4 regions of the Acidovorax sp. GW821-FHT09A11 genome follow, and region 1 is predicted to be linked to each of the others. Evidence: predicted binding sites of a transcription regulator. Region 1 holds the regulator's gene; each other region holds the start of a gene.
The links. The regulator sigma-54, encoded in region 1, starts transcription at its own class of promoters, with help from an activator protein. The targets are predictions, from matches to a motif close to TGGCANGNAANCTGCTTT.

Region 1 (4,396 bases):
CGCGATACCGTGGCCGGCGCGCCGGACGAGTTCATCGAAGGCGAGAGCGAAGTCATCGAGTACGACGGCAAGGCCGACAACGTGCGCTTCATCACCCGCGCCGAACTGCGCCGCTACCGCGGGGCGGTCCTCAGCGACGAGATCACCGGCGCCGTGATCGTCTACAACAACCTCACCGATGTGTTCACCGTGGACGGCAAGCGCACCCCCGCGACCAATGCGGCGGGCGATGCGCCCGCGCCCGGCAGCCGGGTGCGGGCGGTGCTCGCGCCCAAGGACCCGCCCGCCGGTACCGCCGCGCCGGAGGCCGCGCCCCCGGCATCGGCGCCGGTGCTGCGCCCCAGCAACAGCCTTGGCGGCGGCTCCAAGTGAGCGCGCAGCCCGTCAGCCCCGGTCCTGACACCCAGGCGGGCAGCCGCCTGGAGGTGCAGCACCTGGCCAAGTCGTATGGCAGCCGCAAGGTCGTCAAGGATGTGTCGCTGGTCGTGCAAAAGGGCGAGGTCGTGGGCCTGCTGGGGCCCAACGGCGCGGGCAAGACCACCTCGTTCTACATGATCGTGGGCCTGGTGCGCAGCGACGCGGGCGACATCCGCATCGACGGCCATTCGGTGGCCCACATGCCCATCCACCGCCGCTCGCGGCTGGGGCTGTCCTACCTGCCGCAGGAAGCCTCCATCTTCCGCAAGCTCACGGTCGAAGAGAACGTGCGCGCGGTGCTGGAGCTGCAGCGCGCGGACGACGACGGCAAGCCGCTGTCGCGCGAGGCCATCGAAGAGCGTCTCACGGCCTTGCTCCAGGAGCTGCGCGTGGACCACCTGCGGGCCTCGCCCGCCATGGCCCTGTCGGGCGGCGAGCGCCGCCGCGTCGAGATCGCCCGCGCGCTGGCCACGCAGCCGCGCTTCATCCTGCTGGACGAGCCCTTTGCGGGCATCGACCCCATCGCCGTGATCGAGATCCAGCGCATCATCGGTTTTCTCAAGGCGCGCGGCATCGGCGTGCTCATCACCGACCACAACGTGCGCGAGACGCTGGGCATCTGCGACCACGCCTTCATCATCAGCGATGGCCAGGTGCTGGCCCAGGGCACGCCGTCCGAGATCGTGGACAACGCCGAAGTGCGCCGGGTGTACCTGGGCGAACATTTCCGCATGTAGACATGGCCTCCACGCTTGTCACTTCGTGTACTGCGCTGCCCCCCGAGGGGGCCTTCGCGCCTTGGGGCGGCCCGGCGGCGCGGTACGGTGCCCCCACGCTCCCCGCTGCGCGTGGTTCGCTGCCCCCCGAGGGGGCGTTCGCGCCTTGGGGCGGCCCGGCGGCGCGGTACGGTACCCCCACGCTCCCCGCTGCGCGTGGTTCGCTGCCCCCCGAGGGGGCGTTCGCGCCTTGGGGCGGCCCGGCGGCGCTCAATCAATGAAACCTGGACTCTCGCTGCGCGTCTCGCAGCATCTTGCATTGACCCCCCAGCTTCAGCAGTCCATCCGGCTGCTGCAGTTGTCCACGCTGGAACTCTCGCAGGAAGTCGAGCAGATGCTTGACGAAAACCCGTTCCTCGAACGCAACGCCGACGAGGCGCCGCGCGAGGAGTTTGGCCTGGAAGCCGCCGATACGCCGGCCCAGGCCGACGACTACAGCGCGGATGATGCTATTTTTTCAGGAGCTACCAGCGCAAGCAGTACCAGCGCTGAGGCTCAAAATGATGCTGAAACTCCGAGCGCGGGCGCCGACGAGCCCGACTGGAGCGGCGACGGCACGGTGGAGATGGCGCCCAACGACGCCGAGTGGGGCGGCGACGCCCCCGCCCGCAACCGCAACGACGCCGAAGGCGACGAGGCCGACGCCACCGAGCTGGCCCGCACGCACGAATCGCTGACCGCCTTTTTGCACCGACAGGCGCTGGCGCTGCGCCTGTCCGAGATCGACCGCGCCGCGCTGCGCTTCCTGATCGAATCGCTCAACGACGACGGCTACCTGGAGGATCCGCTCGAAGAGCTGGCCATCAGCCTGGCCGGGCCCGACGACCTGGAGCAGATCGAGGAACTGGTGCACCGCTTCACCGTGGCACAGCGGCTGCTGCAGAGCCTGGAGCCCGTGGGCGTGGGCGCGCGCGGCCTGGCCGAGTGCCTGACGCTGCAGCTCAAGGCGCTGGCCGCCGACGAGGACAGCGACATCGACCCCGACACCGTGCAGACCGCGCTGCGCGTGTGCCAGCAGCCGCTGGAGATGCTGGCGCGGCGCGACGTGCGCCGCCTCACGCAGGCCTGCGGCGACAGCGAGGAGCGCACCCGCGCCGCCATGGCGCTGATCGCCCGGCTGGAGCCGCGCCCGGGGCGCCGCTTCGCCGACGTGGAGCGCAACATCATCATCCCCGACGTGATCGTGCGCAAGGCCGGGCGCGCCAATGGCCGCGACGGGCAGCACAACTTCATCGTGCAGCTCAACCCCGACGTGATGCCGCGCCTGCGCGTGCACGACATCTATGCCGGCGCCCTGCGCGGCCACAAGGGCGGCGAGGGCCACCAGGGCATGCAGCAGCGCCTGCAGGAGGCGCGCTGGTTCATCAAGAACATCCAGCAGCGCTTTGACACCATCCTGCGCGTCTCGCGCGCCATCGTGGAGCGGCAGAAGAACTTCTTCACCCACGGCGAACTCGCCATGCGCCCGCTGGTGCTGCGCGACATCGCCGACGAGCTGGGCCTGCACGAGTCCACCATCAGCCGCGTGACCACGGCCAAGTACATGGCCACGCCCATCGGCACCTACGAGCTCAAGTACTTCTTCGGCTCGGGCCTGGGCACCGAGACCGGCGGCAATGCGTCGAGCACCGCCGTGCGCGCCCTCATCAAGCAGTTCGTGGCCGCCGAGAGCCCGACCAAGCCGCTGTCCGACAGCCAGATCGCCGAGATGCTCAAGGAGCAGGGCATCGAGTGCGCGCGCCGCACCGTCGCCAAGTACCGCGAGGCGCTCAAGATCGCGCCGGCGAATCTGCGCAAGGCGCTGTAGGCGCCTTGCGAGCGCGTGCACGGCGCATGCGCCTGGTGGCCCGTTTTTCCGCTCCGTTGCCGTCTTTCCCTCTCACTTCGCCACCCCGTCCATGGCCCGCATCGTCTTCGACCTTCCCGCGCACTTCGGTTTCGCCACCGAAATGCAGATCTACATCAGCCACGTCAACCAGGGCGGGCACCTGGACAACGCGCAGCTGCTGAGCCTCGTGTCCGAGGCCCGGGTGCGGTTTTTCCAGTCACTCGGCTACCCCGAGGCCGACGTGGGCGGGCTGTCCATCGTGGTCGGAGACATCGTGGCGCAGTACAAGTCCGAGGGGTTCCACGGCGAGACCATGCGCGTGGAGATGGCGCCTGCGGACTTCAACCGCTATGGGTTCGACCTGGTCTTTTGCATGACCGAGAAGACCTCGGGCCGCGAGGTGGCGCGCGGCAAGATCGGCATCGTTTTCATCGGCAAGGCCGGCCGCAAGGTGGCGCCGATCCCGGACTCCATCCGCCAGTTGCTGCTGGCCCGTGCCGGCACGCCGGATTCACACGCACTTTCCGAGCGCGTATCCTCACCATCGTCATGAACCAACTCCAACTTTTTCTCCCCTGCGCCGCCGGTGTGGAGGGCTTCCTGGCCGACGAGGTGCATGGCATCACCGGCCTCACGGGGCAGGATCTGCTGGTGGGCCGGGGCGGCGTGCTGCTGCGCGCCTCGTGGCGCGACGCGCTGCTGCTGAACCTGCACAGCCGCCTGGCCCAGCGCGTGCTGGTGCAGCTGGCGCACCGCCCGTACCGCTCCGAGAACGACCTCTACGCCGCCGCCAGCGACGTGGCCTGGGAAATCTGGTTCACCACGCGCCAGACCTTCAAGGTCGAGGTGACCGCCCAGCACAGCCCGCTGCAGAGCCTCAATTTCGCGGGGCTCAAGGTCAAGGACGCGGTGGCCGACCGCTTTCGCGCCAAGAGCGGCGTGCGCCCCGACGTGAACACGCAGTGGCCCGACGTGCGCATCCACCTGCACCTGACCACCGACGAAGCCACCATCTACATCGACACCTCGGGCGAGCCGCTGTTCAAGCGCGGCTGGCGCGAGGACAAGGGCGACGCCCCGCTGAAGGAGACCCTGGCCGCTGCCATGATCGCCGCCAGCGGCTGGGACCCCCACGGCGACAACCCCCAGCCGCTGTACGACCCCTGCTGCGGCAGCGGCACCATCGCCATCGAGGCCGCGCAGATCGCCTGCCGCATTCCGGCGGGCAGGCTGCGCCGCTTTGCGTTCGAGAAACTGCTGCCCTACCAGGCCCATGTCTGGTCTGCTATTAAAAATGAAGCTGAAGGCGCAATACAGACAAGCGCTGTACCTATTTTCGGCAGTGACGTCGCCTTCCGGATGGTGGATTTCGCCG
Region 2 (4,396 bases), on a different contig from region 1:
CCACGGGCGCCCTCGTGCGGCGGCGGGGCGCGGGGCCCGCGCGGCGGCCACCGTGCTCGCGCTGTGCGCCGGCTCGCTGGCGATGTTCGCGGGGGCCGGGCTGCGGGCCGTGGACTACATGGAAGAAGGCCTGGCGCCCGCGCTGGAAGGGCAGGACATCCGTGTCACCGGCGTGGTGGCCGCCATGCCGCAGGCCAACGAGGCCGGAACCCGGCTGCGCATGGACGTGGAGGCCGCGCGCCTGAACGGCTCCCCCGTGGCCCTGCCCACGCGCATCGAAGTGGCCTGGTACGGGGGGCCGTTCCTTGATCCCGGCGGAGCGGTGGACCTGCAGCGCCAGCCGCCCGCCTTGAAGGCGGGTGACCGCTGGGCGCTGACGGTGCGGCTGAAGGCTCCGCACGGGCTGCGCAACCCGCACGGGTTTGACTACGAACTGTGGATGTGGGAGCAGGGGGTGCAGGCCACGGGATATGTGCGCGCGGGCCCCAGGGATGAGCCTCCGGTGCATCTGCAATCGACCTGGCGGCATCCCGTGGAGCGGCTGCGGCAATCCGTGCGCGACGCGATCCTGGACCGCCTGGCCCGCGACGTGCACGGCGACGACCCCGCCCGCGCACGCATCGCGGGCGTGGTGGCGGCTTTGGTGACGGGTGACCAGCGTGCCATCGACCGTGCCGACTGGGACGTGTTCCGCGCCACGGGCGTCGCGCACCTCATGAGCATTTCGGGCCTTCACATCACGCTGTTCGCATGGCTGGCCGCGCTGGCGGTGGGGGCGTTGTGGCGAAGGTCCACGCGGCTGTGCCTGGCGGTGCCCGCGCCGTCCGCCGCGCTGGCCGCCGGGGTGGCGCTGGCCGCGGCGTACGCCGTTTTCAGCGGCTGGGGCGTGCCTGCGCAACGCACGGTGACCATGCTGGGCGCCATCGCCCTGCTGCAGCTGTGCGGCCGCCGCTGGCCGTGGCCGCAGGTGTGGCTGCTGGCGTGCGCGGCCGTGGTGGTGGCGGACCCCTGGGCGCTCGCGCAGGCAGGCTTCTGGCTCAGCTTTGTCGCCGTGGGTATCTTGTTTGCTACTAATTCAGTAGCTGATGGCGCTTATCCATCCAGCGCTAGGCAGCGTTTTCATGCCTTGGTGCGCGAGCAGTGGGTGGTGACGCTGGCCCTCACGCCCCTGACCCTGCTGCTGTTCGGCCAGGTGTCCGTGGTGGGCTTTGCCGCCAATCTGGTGGCGATTCCCTGGGTCACCCTGGTGGTCACTCCGCTGGCACTGGGCGGGGTGCTGTGGCCGCCGCTCTGGAGCCTGGCCGCCTTCGGCCTGCAGCCGCTGGCGGTACTGCTGCAATGGCTGGCGCAGTGGCCCTGGGCCGTGCTCCACATGCCCGCGGCGCCGCTGTGGGCCGGCGTGCTGGCCGTGGCCGGGGGGGCGCTTGTGGCCGCGAGGTTGCCCTGGCGTCTGCGGTGGCTGGCCCTTCCGCTGCTGTGGCCCGCGCTGTGCTGGCAGCCCGCGCGGCCGGCGGCGGGACAGTTCGAATTGCTGGCGGCGGACATCGGCCAGGGCAATGCGGTGCTGGTGCGCACCGCGACCCACACCCTGCTGTACGACGCAGGGCCGCGTTTCAGCCGCGAAAGCGACGCGGGCCACCGCGTGCTGGTGCCGCTGCTGCGGGCGCTGGGCGAGCGCGTGGACGTGCTCATGCTCAGCCACCGCGATGCCGACCACACGGGCGGCGCGGCGGCGGTGCTGGCCCAGCAGCCGGGGGCCGAACTCACTGGTTCCATCGAGGCTGAGCACACGCTGCAGGCACTGCGCCCCGTCAGGCCCTGCGTGGCGGGCCAGCGGTGGACATGGGATGGCGTGTCTTTCGAGGTGCTGCACCCGGGGGCACAAGACGCCGCCGCGCCCACCGCCCGGCCCAACGCGCTCAGTTGCACGCTGCGCATCGCGGCCGCCGCAGAAAAAGGGGAAAGGGGCTCCGTCGCGCTGCTGGCCGGTGACATCGAGGCCGCCCAGGAGCAGGCCCTGCTGGCGCGGGGCGCCGCGGTGCAGGCCGACGTGCTGCTCGTGCCCCACCACGGGAGCAAGACCTCGTCCTCGCCGGCGTTTCTGGGGGCCGTGGCACCGCGCACTGCTTTGGTGCAGGCGGGCTACCGCAACCGCTTTGGCCACCCTGCGGCCGAGGTGCTGCAGCGCTACCGGGAGCGGGGGATCCGCGTGGTGGAGTCGTCCCGCTGCGGGGCTGCCGCGTGGTCGTCGGCGCAACCCGCGCGGGTGGCGTGTGAACGCGACGTCGGCGCGCGGTACTGGCAGCATCGCATGGCACCGTGGCCGGAGTGATCTGCGGGCGCGGCGGGCCCGCCGGCCTGCCGATGCACGGGGCCCCGGAAAGATTTTGAGCTGGTTCGGGGAGTGCGGGCGTACAACTTGCTATCCTGACAGCAGGAGGCCAGTTCATGCAGAAATTTGACGAGATGTACGCCATGCTGCCTTTCGATGGCAGCGATGTGCGGGAACACTACAAGCGCTATGCGCAGTGGTTGAACAAACAGCCCCCTGACGTGATGCAGGCCCGCCGGGCCGAGGCCGAGATGATCTTCCGGCGCGTGGGCATCACCTTTGCCGTCTACGGCGCCAAGGATGAGGGCGGGGCGGGCAACGAGCGGCTGATCCCGTTCGACCTGATTCCCCGCATCATCCCGGCCCACGAGTGGAGCAGCATGCAGCAGGGGCTGGTGCAGCGGGTCACGGCCCTCAACCGCTTCATCCACGACGTGTACCACGGCCAGGACATCATCCGCGCCGGCATCGTGCCCGCCGATCTCATCCTCAACAATGCCCAGTACCGGCCGGAGATGGCCGGCGTGCAGGTGCCCAAGAACATCTACGCGCACATCGCCGGCATCGATATCGTGCGCGCCCCCAATGCACAGGGCGAGGGCGAGTACTACGTGCTGGAGGACAACCTGCGCGTGCCCAGCGGCGTGAGCTACATGCTCGAGAACCGCAAGATGATGATGCGGCTCTTCCCCGAGCTGTTCAGCCTGCACAAGGTGGCGCCGGTGGCGCATTACCCCGACATGCTGCTGGAGACCCTGCGCGCCAGCGCGCCCGCCACGGCCGACGAGCCCACGGTGGTGGTCCTGACACCCGGCATGCACAACAGCGCGTACTTCGAGCATGCCTTCCTGGCCCAGCAGATGGGCGTGGAGCTGGTCGAAGGGCAGGACCTCGTGGTCAAGGACAAGTTCGTCTACATGCGCACCACGCGCGGCCTGCAGCGGGTGGACGTGATTTACCGCCGCGTGGACGACGACTTCCTCGACCCGCAGGTGTTCCGCCGCAACTCCACGCTGGGCTGCCACGGCCTCATGGAGGCGTACCGCGCCGGCAATGTCGGCATCTGCAATGCGGTGGGCACGGGCGTGGCCGACGACAAGTCGGTCTACCCCTACGTGCCCGAGATGATCCGCTTCTACCTGGGCCAGGAGCCCATCCTGAAGAATGTGCCCACCTGGATGTGCCGCAAGCAGGACGACCTGCAGCACGTGCTGGCGAACCTGAAGGACCTGGTGGTCAAGGAAGTGCACGGCGCGGGCGGCTACGGCATGCTCATCGGCCCGGCGGCCACGCAGGCCGAGATCGAGGACTTCCGCCGCGCGCTGCTGGCCAACCCGGCAGGCTACATCGCGCAGCCCACGCTCAGCCTGTCCAGCTGCCCCACCTACGTGGAGAGCGGCATCGCGCCGCGCCACATCGACCTGCGCCCCTTCGTGCTCAGCGGCCGCGAGGTGCAGATGGTGGCGGGGGGGCTCACGCGCGTCGCGCTGCAGGAGGGTTCGCTGGTGGTGAATTCCTCGCAGGGCGGCGGGACAAAGGACACCTGGGTGCTGGGGGAGCACACCGCCGCGCCGGCGCTGCAGTCGCAATCCATGGGCGGCATGACGCAATCACAGGGAGGATTCTGAAATGCTGAGCCGCACCGCCGACCATCTGTTCTGGATGTCCAGGTACACCGAAAGGGCGGAAAACACCGCCCGCATGCTCAACGTGAGCTACGAAACCTCGCTGCTGCCCCAGTCCGCCGACGTGGCGCAGGAAGGCTGGGAAGGGCTGCTGTCCATCAGCGAGCTGATCCCGGCCTATGCCGCCAAGCATGGCAAGGTCACGCCGCAGCGCGTGCTCGAGTTCATGGTGCGCGACGGCGACAACCCCTCGTCCATCCTCTCGTGCCTGCGTGCCGCCCGCGAAAATGCGCGGGCCGTGCGTGGCGCCCTCACCACCGAGGTGTGGGAGACGCAGAACCAGACCTGGCTGGAACTGCACCGCCAGCTCGAAGGCAGCGCCTTCGAACGGGATCCGGGGCAGTTCTTCGAATGGGTGAAGTACCGCTCGCACCTGTCG
Region 3 (4,396 bases), on a different contig from region 1:
GCACGGTGCGGCGGTTGAGGCTGGTTTTGAGCAGATCGGTCATGGGGCACTTCCTCATAGCGTTGAAAACAAAAAAGGCGTCCTCCCGAGCAGCCTGCATACATGCAGCACCGGTCGGTGAGGGACGCCTCTGTCCATGGCGATACCCGATGAAGGGCTCGCCCAGCACCGGCCCGCCTTTGGGCCCGTGCTGTGTGGGGGTGAGACCGCCATTGGTCTCGCAGGGGTTAATGCAAGTGGCGTGCCAGGCCTTGCCGCACGGGCTCCGCATCAGTTCGGCGCATGGTTTGCTATTGAATTAATAGCTGCTTGCGCAAATGGATCAAGCGCTGGGGGCCTTTTTGACCTGCAAACGCGCGGAGGTGGTGCGCGCGGTGAATGCCGCACTGCCTTTGTGCGGCGCACCATCCGGGAGAAGCCGGTGGACCTGGGCGTGGCCCAGGCCGGGGATGCCGGGCAAGGACCGCTCCACAGCGAGGGGATCGTCCCCTTTCCCGAGCCGGGCAGCGATTCGAGAGGAGGGGCCAGGGGCCGAGGCTCCAAGACTGCCCGCGCAGTCTGGACGTCCCCAGGAGCGGGCGGCCTCTGGCGGCTGCACCGATGCGCGCAGCGCCTCAGGAGGACCTGCTTACCCGAGCAGGTCCATCACGTCGAGCATGCGCTGGGCCACATCCACGAGCTTGAGGCCCTTGTCCATGGCGGTCTTGCGCAGTTTCTCGTACGCGGCCTGCTCGGTCAGGCCCTGGCGCTGCATGAGCAGGCCCTTGGCGCGGTCGATGGTCTTGCGGTCCTTGAGCTCGGTCTTGGCATCGGCGAGCTCGGCGCGCAGCGCCTGCTCGTGCTGGAAGCGCGCCATCGCCACGTCCAGGATGGGGCGGATGCGCTGGGGCGCGAGGCCGGCCACGATGTAGGCCGACACGCCCGCGGCCACCGCGTCCTTGACGTGCGAGGTGTCCTCGTCGTTGGTGAACATCACGATGGGGCGGCGTTCGTCGCGCGTGGCCACCACCACGTGTTCCAGCGCGTCGCGGGCCTCGCTCTCGGCGTCCACGATGATCAGGTCGGGCTGCAGCTGGGCGATCCGCTCGCTCAGGAACACATCCGCGGGCAGCGTGGCGATCAGGTTGAAATTGTTCTCCAGCAGCCCGATGCGCAGCGCCCGCGAACGCTCCGCCTGCAGCACGGCGTGTTCGTCGTCGGGGTCGGCAATGGCCAGGTCCGGGGCCACCACCACGATGCGCAGAGACTCGTTCATACCCCGGAGCATAAGCAATTTTTACGCCACAAATTGGTGCGCCGAAGCGGTGCGCCCCGGGCAGGCGCCCGGTTCCGGCAAGGGCCTTGCCTTGCAGGGTCTGAAACTTGCTAATAGTTTGCCGATTGGCAGGGCATACCCGATAGCGCCTTTCCTCCGTCGTCGCATATACATCTGGTCACATTGACATATTGATGAGGATTCCGCATGAACAAGCATATTGACCGGCGCCGTTTCGCCGCCGGGCTGGCCTTGACCACCGCCGCGTCCATGGCGCTGCTGCTCCTGTCCGGGTGCGGCAAGGTGCCCGACACCATCAAGATCGGCGTGGCGCAGCCCTTGAGCGGCCCCCTGGGCGCCCTCGGGCAGGACTTGCTCAATGGCGTGAACCTGGCCGTGGCCGAACTGAACAAGGGCGGCTACACCGTGGACGGCAAGCGGGTGACGCTGGAGGTGGTGGCGGTGGACGACAAGGCCGACGCGGCCACCGGCAAGACGGTGGCCCAACAGCTGGTGGATGCCGGCGTGGTGGCCGTCATCGGGCACCTGAATTCGGGCGTGAGCATCGAGACCGCGCCCATCTACGCGGCCAAGGACATCGCGCAGATCGCCATCTCCACCAACCCCAAGTTCACGCAGCTGGGTTTTTCCACCACCTTCCGCATGGTGGGCAACGACACGCTGCAGGCGCGCGCCATCGGCTCGTTTGCCGCCACCCAGCTGGGCGCCGCGCGCTATGCCGCGCTGGACGATGGCACGCCCTACGGCAAGGGCCTGGCCGACGGGGCCGCCGCGCAGCTCAAGGCCGAGAAGAAAGAGGTGGTGGTGCGCAAGTCCTTCGACGACAAGACCACGGCATTCGACGAACTGGCCGGCGAACTCAAGGCCGCGAAGGTGGAGGTGATCGTCTCCACCCTCAATGACTTCCAGGCGCTGGCGCTGCTGGAAGCACTGCGCAAGGTGGGGCACACCAAGGTGAGCCTGCTGGGCGGCGACACCATCAAGACCACCGACATGACCAAGGGGGCCGGCATCGTCGAGGGCGTCTATGCCACCTCGCCCGTGCTGGAAGCCAAGGAGTTTTCCACGGGCAAGCCCTTCCTGGAAAAGTACATCGATGCCTACAAGAAGCCGCCCGCGTACGGCGGGCACTACAGCTACGACAGCATGTACGTGCTGTCGGCTGCCATCCAGAAGGCCAAGTCCGCGGACCCCAAGGACATCACCAAGGCCATGCACGGCATCAACGGCTACGCGCCCGTGATCGGCACGATGACCTGGGATGACAAGGGCGAGCAGCGCTACGGCGCGGTGGGCGTGTACGAACTGCGCAGCGGCAGCTGGGAGCTGCGCATGCGCTCGGACCGCTGGTAGGCGCGGCCTGTGACCCTGGGGATGCACGACCCCTGCCGGCCACCGCCGGCAGGGGTTTTTGCATCAGGCCCCCCGCGAGCCCGGGTTTTACACTCGGGGCATGAGTCTGTTGATCCTCGGAATTGAATCCTCGTGCGACGAGACCGGCGTGGCGCTGGTGCGCTCCACGGGCGATGCCGTTCCCACCCTGCTGTCCCACGCCCTGCACAGCCAGATCGAGATGCACCAGGCCTATGGTGGCGTGGTGCCCGAGCTGGCCAGCCGCGACCACATCCGCCGCGTGCTGCCGCTGGCCACGCAAGTGTTGACCGAGTCCGGCCAGACGCTGGCGGATGTGGACGTGGTCGCTTACACGCGCGGCCCGGGCCTGGCGGGTGCCCTGCTGGTGGGGGCTGGCGTGGCCTGCGCGCTGGGCGCGGCGCTGGACAAGCCGGTGCTGGGCGTGCACCACCTGGAGGGGCACCTGCTCTCGCCCTTCCTGAGCGCGGACCCGCCCGAGTTCCCCTTCGTGGCCCTGCTGGTCTCCGGCGGCCACACCCAGCTCATGCGGGTGGACGGCGTGGGCCGCTACGAGATACTGGGCGAGACCATCGACGACGCGGCGGGCGAGGCCTTCGACAAGTCGGCCAAGCTCATGGGCCTGGGCTACCCGGGAGGGCCGGCGCTGTCACGCCTGGCCGAGCAGGGCGATCCGGCGGCCTTCAAGCTGCCGCGCCCGCTGCTGCACAGCGGCAATCTCGACTTCTCCTTTGCCGGGCTCAAGACCGCCGTGCTGACCCAGGCCAAAAAACTGGGCGACGGGCTCGAAGCGCGCAAGGCCGACCTGGCGGCCAGCACCGAGGCCGCCATCGTCGAGGTGCTGGTGAAAAAGACGCTGGCGGCGCTCAAGCAGACCGGCCTCAAGCGCGTGGTGGTGGCCGGTGGTGTGGGCGCCAACCGGCATCTGCGGGCGCAGCTCAATGCTGCCTGCGCGGCGGCCAGGGTGCGGGTGCACTACCCCGAATTGCACCTGTGCACCGACAACGGGGCCATGATCGCCATGGCGGCGGCAATGCGGCTGCAGGCGGGGCAACAGGAGGCGAACACCGACTATGCGTTTGATGTGAAGCCGCGGTGGCCGCTGGATTCCATCGTGCCAGTCGGCTGAAATGGGCCGGTCATTCCAGCCCCGTCGACAAAACTATCCTGCAGAACCGCGCTGTTGCCTGCGCAGTCCCATCCAACCCAGGATGGCAGCCAGTGCAGCCAGTGCCCACGGGTTGTTGACCGGGATGCTGGTGGGGTCAGAGCCCAGTGCCGGAGCCAGCGGATCGCGGATACGCCCTGCGGCAATGTCTGAATCACCTATGCCGTTGTCAGTGATGCTGTACGTCACTGTGCGGCGGTCCGGGCTGAGCACTGCCTCGGTCCATAAGAACCAGGTGGAGGTCTGTGCTCCTGCCGTAGCCGGTCCGAACTTCCAGAACTGCACGCCTTCAGGCAACGGAGTCGGGTACGTGATGGAGATGGTGACGCTGCCGGTGCAGCCGGTGGCGAGGAACTCGAACGCGCCATGAGGCAAGGTGCGGTTGGCGGGGGCCGTAGAAGGCACCGTGAATGCGGAGCTGGAATCCAGCGTACAGCTTGCGCCTCCGCCAGCGAGGGTGACTGAGCCGGTGCCTGACATGCCAGGTACCGTGCCGGTCACCGTCGAAAGTGTTGGTGTGACCACATTGCTGATGCCTGCGGCGGAAGGCCCCTTGTTGTTGGTAGCCACGACGCGGAAGC
Region 4 (4,396 bases), on a different contig from region 1:
CGCGCCCCGTGCTGTGGAAGTCGTCCAGCAGCACACGCACACGCACGCCGCGCTGGGCCGCCGCGATCACGCCCAGCAGCAGGCGCTCGGTACTGGCGTCAGCGTGGATGGCGTAGTACTGCAGGTCCAGCGTCTTCTGTGCGGCGTCGACCAGGGCGAGGCGGCTGCTGTAGGCCGCCTGGGGCCCGCTGAGCAGCAGGAACCCGGAAGGATGGCGGCCGCCCGCCGACGCGCGGCGCGTTTCCACCAATTGGCCCAGGGCCGTGTCCGCAGGCGACGCCAATGCGCTCGACACCGGCCGGTCCACATCCTTGGGCAGGCCGGCGCAGCCGGTGATGGCGCTTGCAATGCACATGGCCAGGACGGCCAGCCAGCCATAGCGGGCGGTGGTGCCCAGGAACGGCGCTGGAGCGGCGGGAGCAGGGGGCAGTGCAGGCATGGCGCGATTGTGACCGTGCGGCGCCGCTCGCGCTTGTCAGACGCGGCGCCAACGCAGCCACGGTGGCGACCGGGTGGATGCGGGCGCATCGCTGTGCGGTGCCCTGGCGCCGCGGCGGCTACCAGCTCACTTCGCGATCGGGTGTGGCGCTGATCTTGTGGATCGACAGGTCCGCACCGTCGAACTCCTCTTCCTGCGAGAGCCGCAGGCCGACCGTGCTTTTGAGAATGCCATACACCACGAAGCCGCCCGCCAGTGCCCAGGCCACGCCCAGGGCGGTGCCGACAAGCTGGGCGGAAAAGCTCACCCCGCCGAGCCCGCCCAGCGCCTTGCTGCCAAAAATGCCCGCCGCCAGCCCGCCCCAGGTACCGCACAGGCCGTGCAGCGGCCAGACACCCAGCACGTCGTCGATCTTCCACCGGTTCTGCGTGAGCGTGAACATCAGCACAAAAATGGCGCCAGCCACCGCACCCACCACGAGCGCACCCAGCGGGTGCATCAGGTCGGAGCCCGCGCACACCGCCACCAGCCCCGCCAGCGGGCCGTTGTGGACGAAGCCGGGGTCATTCTTGCCCAGCACCAGGGCGGCCAGCGTGCCGCCGACCATGGCCATCAGGGAGTTCACTGCCACCAGGCCGGAAAGCTTGTCCACGGTCTGCGCGCTCATCACATTGAAGCCGAACCAGCCCACGACGAGCACCCACGCGCCCAGCGCCAGAAACGGAATGTTGGAGGGCGGGTGCGCGGAGATGGCGCCATCTTTGCGATACCGGTTGGCGCGGGAGCCCAGCAGGATCACGGCAGGCAGGGCGATCCACCCTCCCATCGCGTGCACCACAATGGAGCCTGCGAAATCATGAAACTCCTCGCCGGCGAACCCTTTGATCCAGGCCTGCACGCCAAAATGCTGGTTCCAGGCAATGCCCTCGAAGAATGGATACACAAAGCCGACGATGACCGCCGTGGCCATGAGCTGCGGCCAGAACTTGGCGCGTTCCGCGATCCCCCCCGACACGATGGCCGGAATGGCCGCTGCAAAGGTGAGCAGGAAGAAGAACTTCACCAGTGCATAGCCGCTTTGCTGCACCAGCGACTCGGCCCCCACGAAAAAGTGCGTGCCGTAGGCCACGCTGTACCCCACGGCAAAGTACACGACCGTGGACACAGAAAAATCCACCAAGATCTTCACCAGCGCATTCACCTGGTTCTTCTTGCGGACCGTGCCCAGCTCCAGGAAGGCAAAACCGGCGTGCATGGCCAGCACCATGATGGCCCCCAGAAGAATGAACAGGGCATCCGTGCCCTGTTTGAGTGCTTCCATAACGTCCTCTTGCAGTAAATTGATCCGTTCTGGTGCGGTTTGAGTGGGTGCACCAGATTTGCACCAAATTGAAGCAAGAAGCGCGCCAGAGGTTGGTGCGTGGCTTTTGCACTGCCTTGGGGCGGTGCGGCCGAAGGCGATCGCGAGGGCTGGATTAAAAACTATCCCGACCCTGGACCCGTGCCAGGACGCGAAGGTCCGGTCCGATCATCTCTGCGGATGTGAACTGCAGCGCAAGCCCGTCCGCCAGCGCATGGAGCGGGTCCAGGCTCGCCATGCCCAGCCCGGGGCCCAGCAGGCGAGGGGCCAAGTACACAAGCAGTTCATCGACGAGGCCTTCTCGGACGAGGGATCCATTGAGCTTGTGGCCTGCTTCCACATGCAGCTCATTGATTCCCTGCTGGCCAAGGTCTTTCAGCATCGCTGCCAGATCCACTTTGCCGCTTGCATTGGGCAGATGGATCACCGTGGCACCGCGAGCTTCCAAGGCGGCCTTCTTTTCCTTGCTTGTGTTGGCTGTGTAGACAAGGCAATCACGTCCGCCCATCAGCAGGTTGGCATGCGGGGGCAGCTGCAATTGACTATCCACCAAGACCACATGGGGCTGGCGGGGTGTAGGTACTTCCCGGACGTCCAGGCGGGGGTTGTCGTCCAGCACGGTGCCAATGCCGGTCAGAATGGCACAGGCCCTTGCCCGCCAGGCATGCCCATCCGCGCGCGCCGTGCGCGAGGTGATCCACTGGCTGGCGCCGTTATGAAGCGCCGTGGTGCCGTCCAGGGACGCTGCCGTCTTGAGCCGCACCCATGGCGTGCCCCGAACCATGCGGCTGAAAAAGCCGATGTTGAGTTCGCGTGATTCTTCTGCCCCTGGGCCCACGACAACCTCGATACCCGACGCCCGCAATCGCTCGAATCCGTGGCCTGCGACCAGAGGGTTGGGGTCGGTGATGGATGCCACCACTTTTGCAATCCCGGCTTCGATCAATGCATTGCAGCATGGACCGGTGCGGCCATGGTGAGAGCATGGCTCCAGGGTGACATAGGCGGTGGCACCGCGCACGTCGCGGCCAGCTGCTGCGGCATCGCGCAGCGCCATGATTTCTGCATGGGGGCCACCAGCACGCTGAGTGAATCCTCGGCCCAGCACCTCACCGTCGGGAGCGGTGATGACGCAACCAACGCGAGGATTGGGGCTGGAAAGAAAAAGCGCCTGGGCGGCTAGCCCAAGCGCTTGGTTCGCATAGTGGAGCGCTGTAGTGGTCATTGCTCCAGGATGGTAGCGCAGTGCTTACTTGCTCCAGCATGTGGCGTCAAAGCCAGCGTCAGTTTGAATCTTGCCGTTCGCGCCGCGTATGCCCGTGTGGGTCAATGTGTAGTTCCCGCACTTGTCCCCAATTTGCGCGCCTCGGGGTGTGGCGGTCAATGTGAATGAGGATGTTGTCGCGGGACCACCAATGGACAAGGTGTACCGTTTGTTTGGATCGAGGGTTCCATCCGCAAGACGCCATTGAAGAGAGTTTGGAAGAGTCGTCGGGTACACGCCGTTCGCCGTGGAGGCCCGCTCCAACCACTGCTGCGCCTGAAGAAGGCCTGCGCGAGCATCGGCGCGGTGACCCCGCCGGATGTACTCCGTGTAGCTGGGGAAAGCGATGGCTGAGAGGATGCCAACGATTGCCACCACAATCATTAGCTCAATCAGCGTAAAGCCCCGATGTTGCCTTTTCATAAGACAGTGTGCTCCTGCTAAAGCTGGTTTATTGCATTTGACGCCAGCTGGGGCGCATGGATTGTTCTGGGAGGAGGGCGTTGTCCAAACTGTCGTCTGTCCCGTCAGGTTTTTTCCCAGTGACTCGCATCTTTTCTCCACGCTTGATCATGGTCTGTGCGCCAGCAGTGACGGACACTCTCGATGCTCCTTGGTCGGCTGCCAAGTTGTATTTGCCATTGCCATCCGTATCCATGATCTGCACGCTGGGCTTCTTGCCATCCATGATGTTGATAAGGGTCATGTATTGGCGTTCCTTGTCCACCGTGCCTGCTTCGCATGTTTCAACGGCAGGGTCTAGTCTGGAGCCCTTGGCCGGCACCTGCGAGAAGACGGTCAGCAGGTTGCTGCCGTCATAGAATTCGATAGGCTTGAGCAGGCGTTCGCGGGTCTGGGGCAGGTCCATGTACCAACCGCTGCTGGTTCCCCAATTCAGTACGGTGGCATCGGTAATGGTCCAGAACTCATGACCATCGCGGGTGTTCACGGACGCAGTGGGAATTGTGCGTTGGACCAGACTCGACTGGGTAACCGGTGCTGGCAGGTCCGCACTCGACTTCACCAGCTTGTTGCAAGGTGCGTCGGTAGAGGATGCGCAAACTTCCACACGGTCCTTCTTGGTGCCTACCAGCTTGTAGCGTGTGTTATCGAGCACCGAGTACAAGGTCTGCTTGTTCGCGTTGACGGGGGTGTTGGGGTCGTTCGGGTTGCTCGCGTTGTACGTTGCCAAGTTGCTTCCTGTGCCAAAGGCAACCATCAGTCCACCCACCGATACAGTTTCTTTTTTGCCGCCACCGATATCGATTTCCTTCTTTCGGTCATTGGCACGCACTGTGGGCACGATGGTTATCGGTTGCGCCAACGTGCGCGA

Region 2: a site for sigma-54 is predicted at 2,409-2,426, ahead of AC07PV_RS19635 (circularly permuted type 2 ATP-grasp protein). Genes of this name have one in related genera too.
Region 3: a site for sigma-54 is predicted at 1,267-1,284, ahead of AC07PV_RS07365 (ANTAR domain-containing response regulator). Genes of this name have one in related genera too.
Region 4: a site for sigma-54 is predicted at 1,831-1,848, ahead of AC07PV_RS14600 (ammonium transporter). Genes of this name have one in related genera too.

What each region holds. Positions count from the first base shown of each region.
Region 1 is NZ_JBWKPS010000007.1:218,920-223,315, reverse strand. Features, by position in the region: gene lptA (lipopolysaccharide transport periplasmic protein LptA) at 1-372, shown strand, start outside; gene lptB (LPS export ABC transporter ATP-binding protein) at 369-1,154, shown strand; gene AC07PV_RS19000 (RNA polymerase factor sigma-54) at 1,411-3,000, shown strand; gene AC07PV_RS18995 (acyl-CoA thioesterase) at 3,092-3,574, shown strand; gene AC07PV_RS18990 (THUMP domain-containing class I SAM-dependent RNA methyltransferase) at 3,571-4,396, shown strand, end outside.
Region 2 is NZ_JBWKPS010000008.1:130,936-135,331, reverse strand. Features, by position in the region: gene AC07PV_RS19640 (DNA internalization-related competence protein ComEC/Rec2) at 1-2,332, shown strand, start outside; gene AC07PV_RS19635 (circularly permuted type 2 ATP-grasp protein) at 2,449-3,960, shown strand; gene AC07PV_RS19630 (alpha-E domain-containing protein) at 3,962-4,396, shown strand, end outside.
Region 3 is NZ_JBWKPS010000002.1:705,303-709,698, reverse strand. Features, by position in the region: gene AC07PV_RS07370 (CmpA/NrtA family ABC transporter substrate-binding protein) at 1-43, opposite strand, end outside; gene AC07PV_RS07365 (ANTAR domain-containing response regulator) at 629-1,255, opposite strand; gene AC07PV_RS07360 (branched-chain amino acid ABC transporter substrate-binding protein) at 1,463-2,629, shown strand; gene tsaD (tRNA (adenosine(37)-N6)-threonylcarbamoyltransferase complex transferase subunit TsaD) at 2,730-3,776, shown strand; gene AC07PV_RS07350 (IPTL-CTERM sorting domain-containing protein) at 3,810-4,396, opposite strand, start outside.
Region 4 is NZ_JBWKPS010000005.1:56,554-60,949, reverse strand. Features, by position in the region: gene AC07PV_RS14605 (phospholipase D family protein) at 1-439, opposite strand, end outside; gene AC07PV_RS14600 (ammonium transporter) at 558-1,760, opposite strand; gene ribD (bifunctional diaminohydroxyphosphoribosylaminopyrimidine deaminase/5-amino-6-(5-phosphoribosylamino)uracil reductase RibD) at 1,915-3,024, opposite strand; gene AC07PV_RS14590 (type IV pilin protein) at 3,049-3,486, opposite strand; gene AC07PV_RS14585 (pilus assembly protein) at 3,515-4,396, opposite strand, start outside.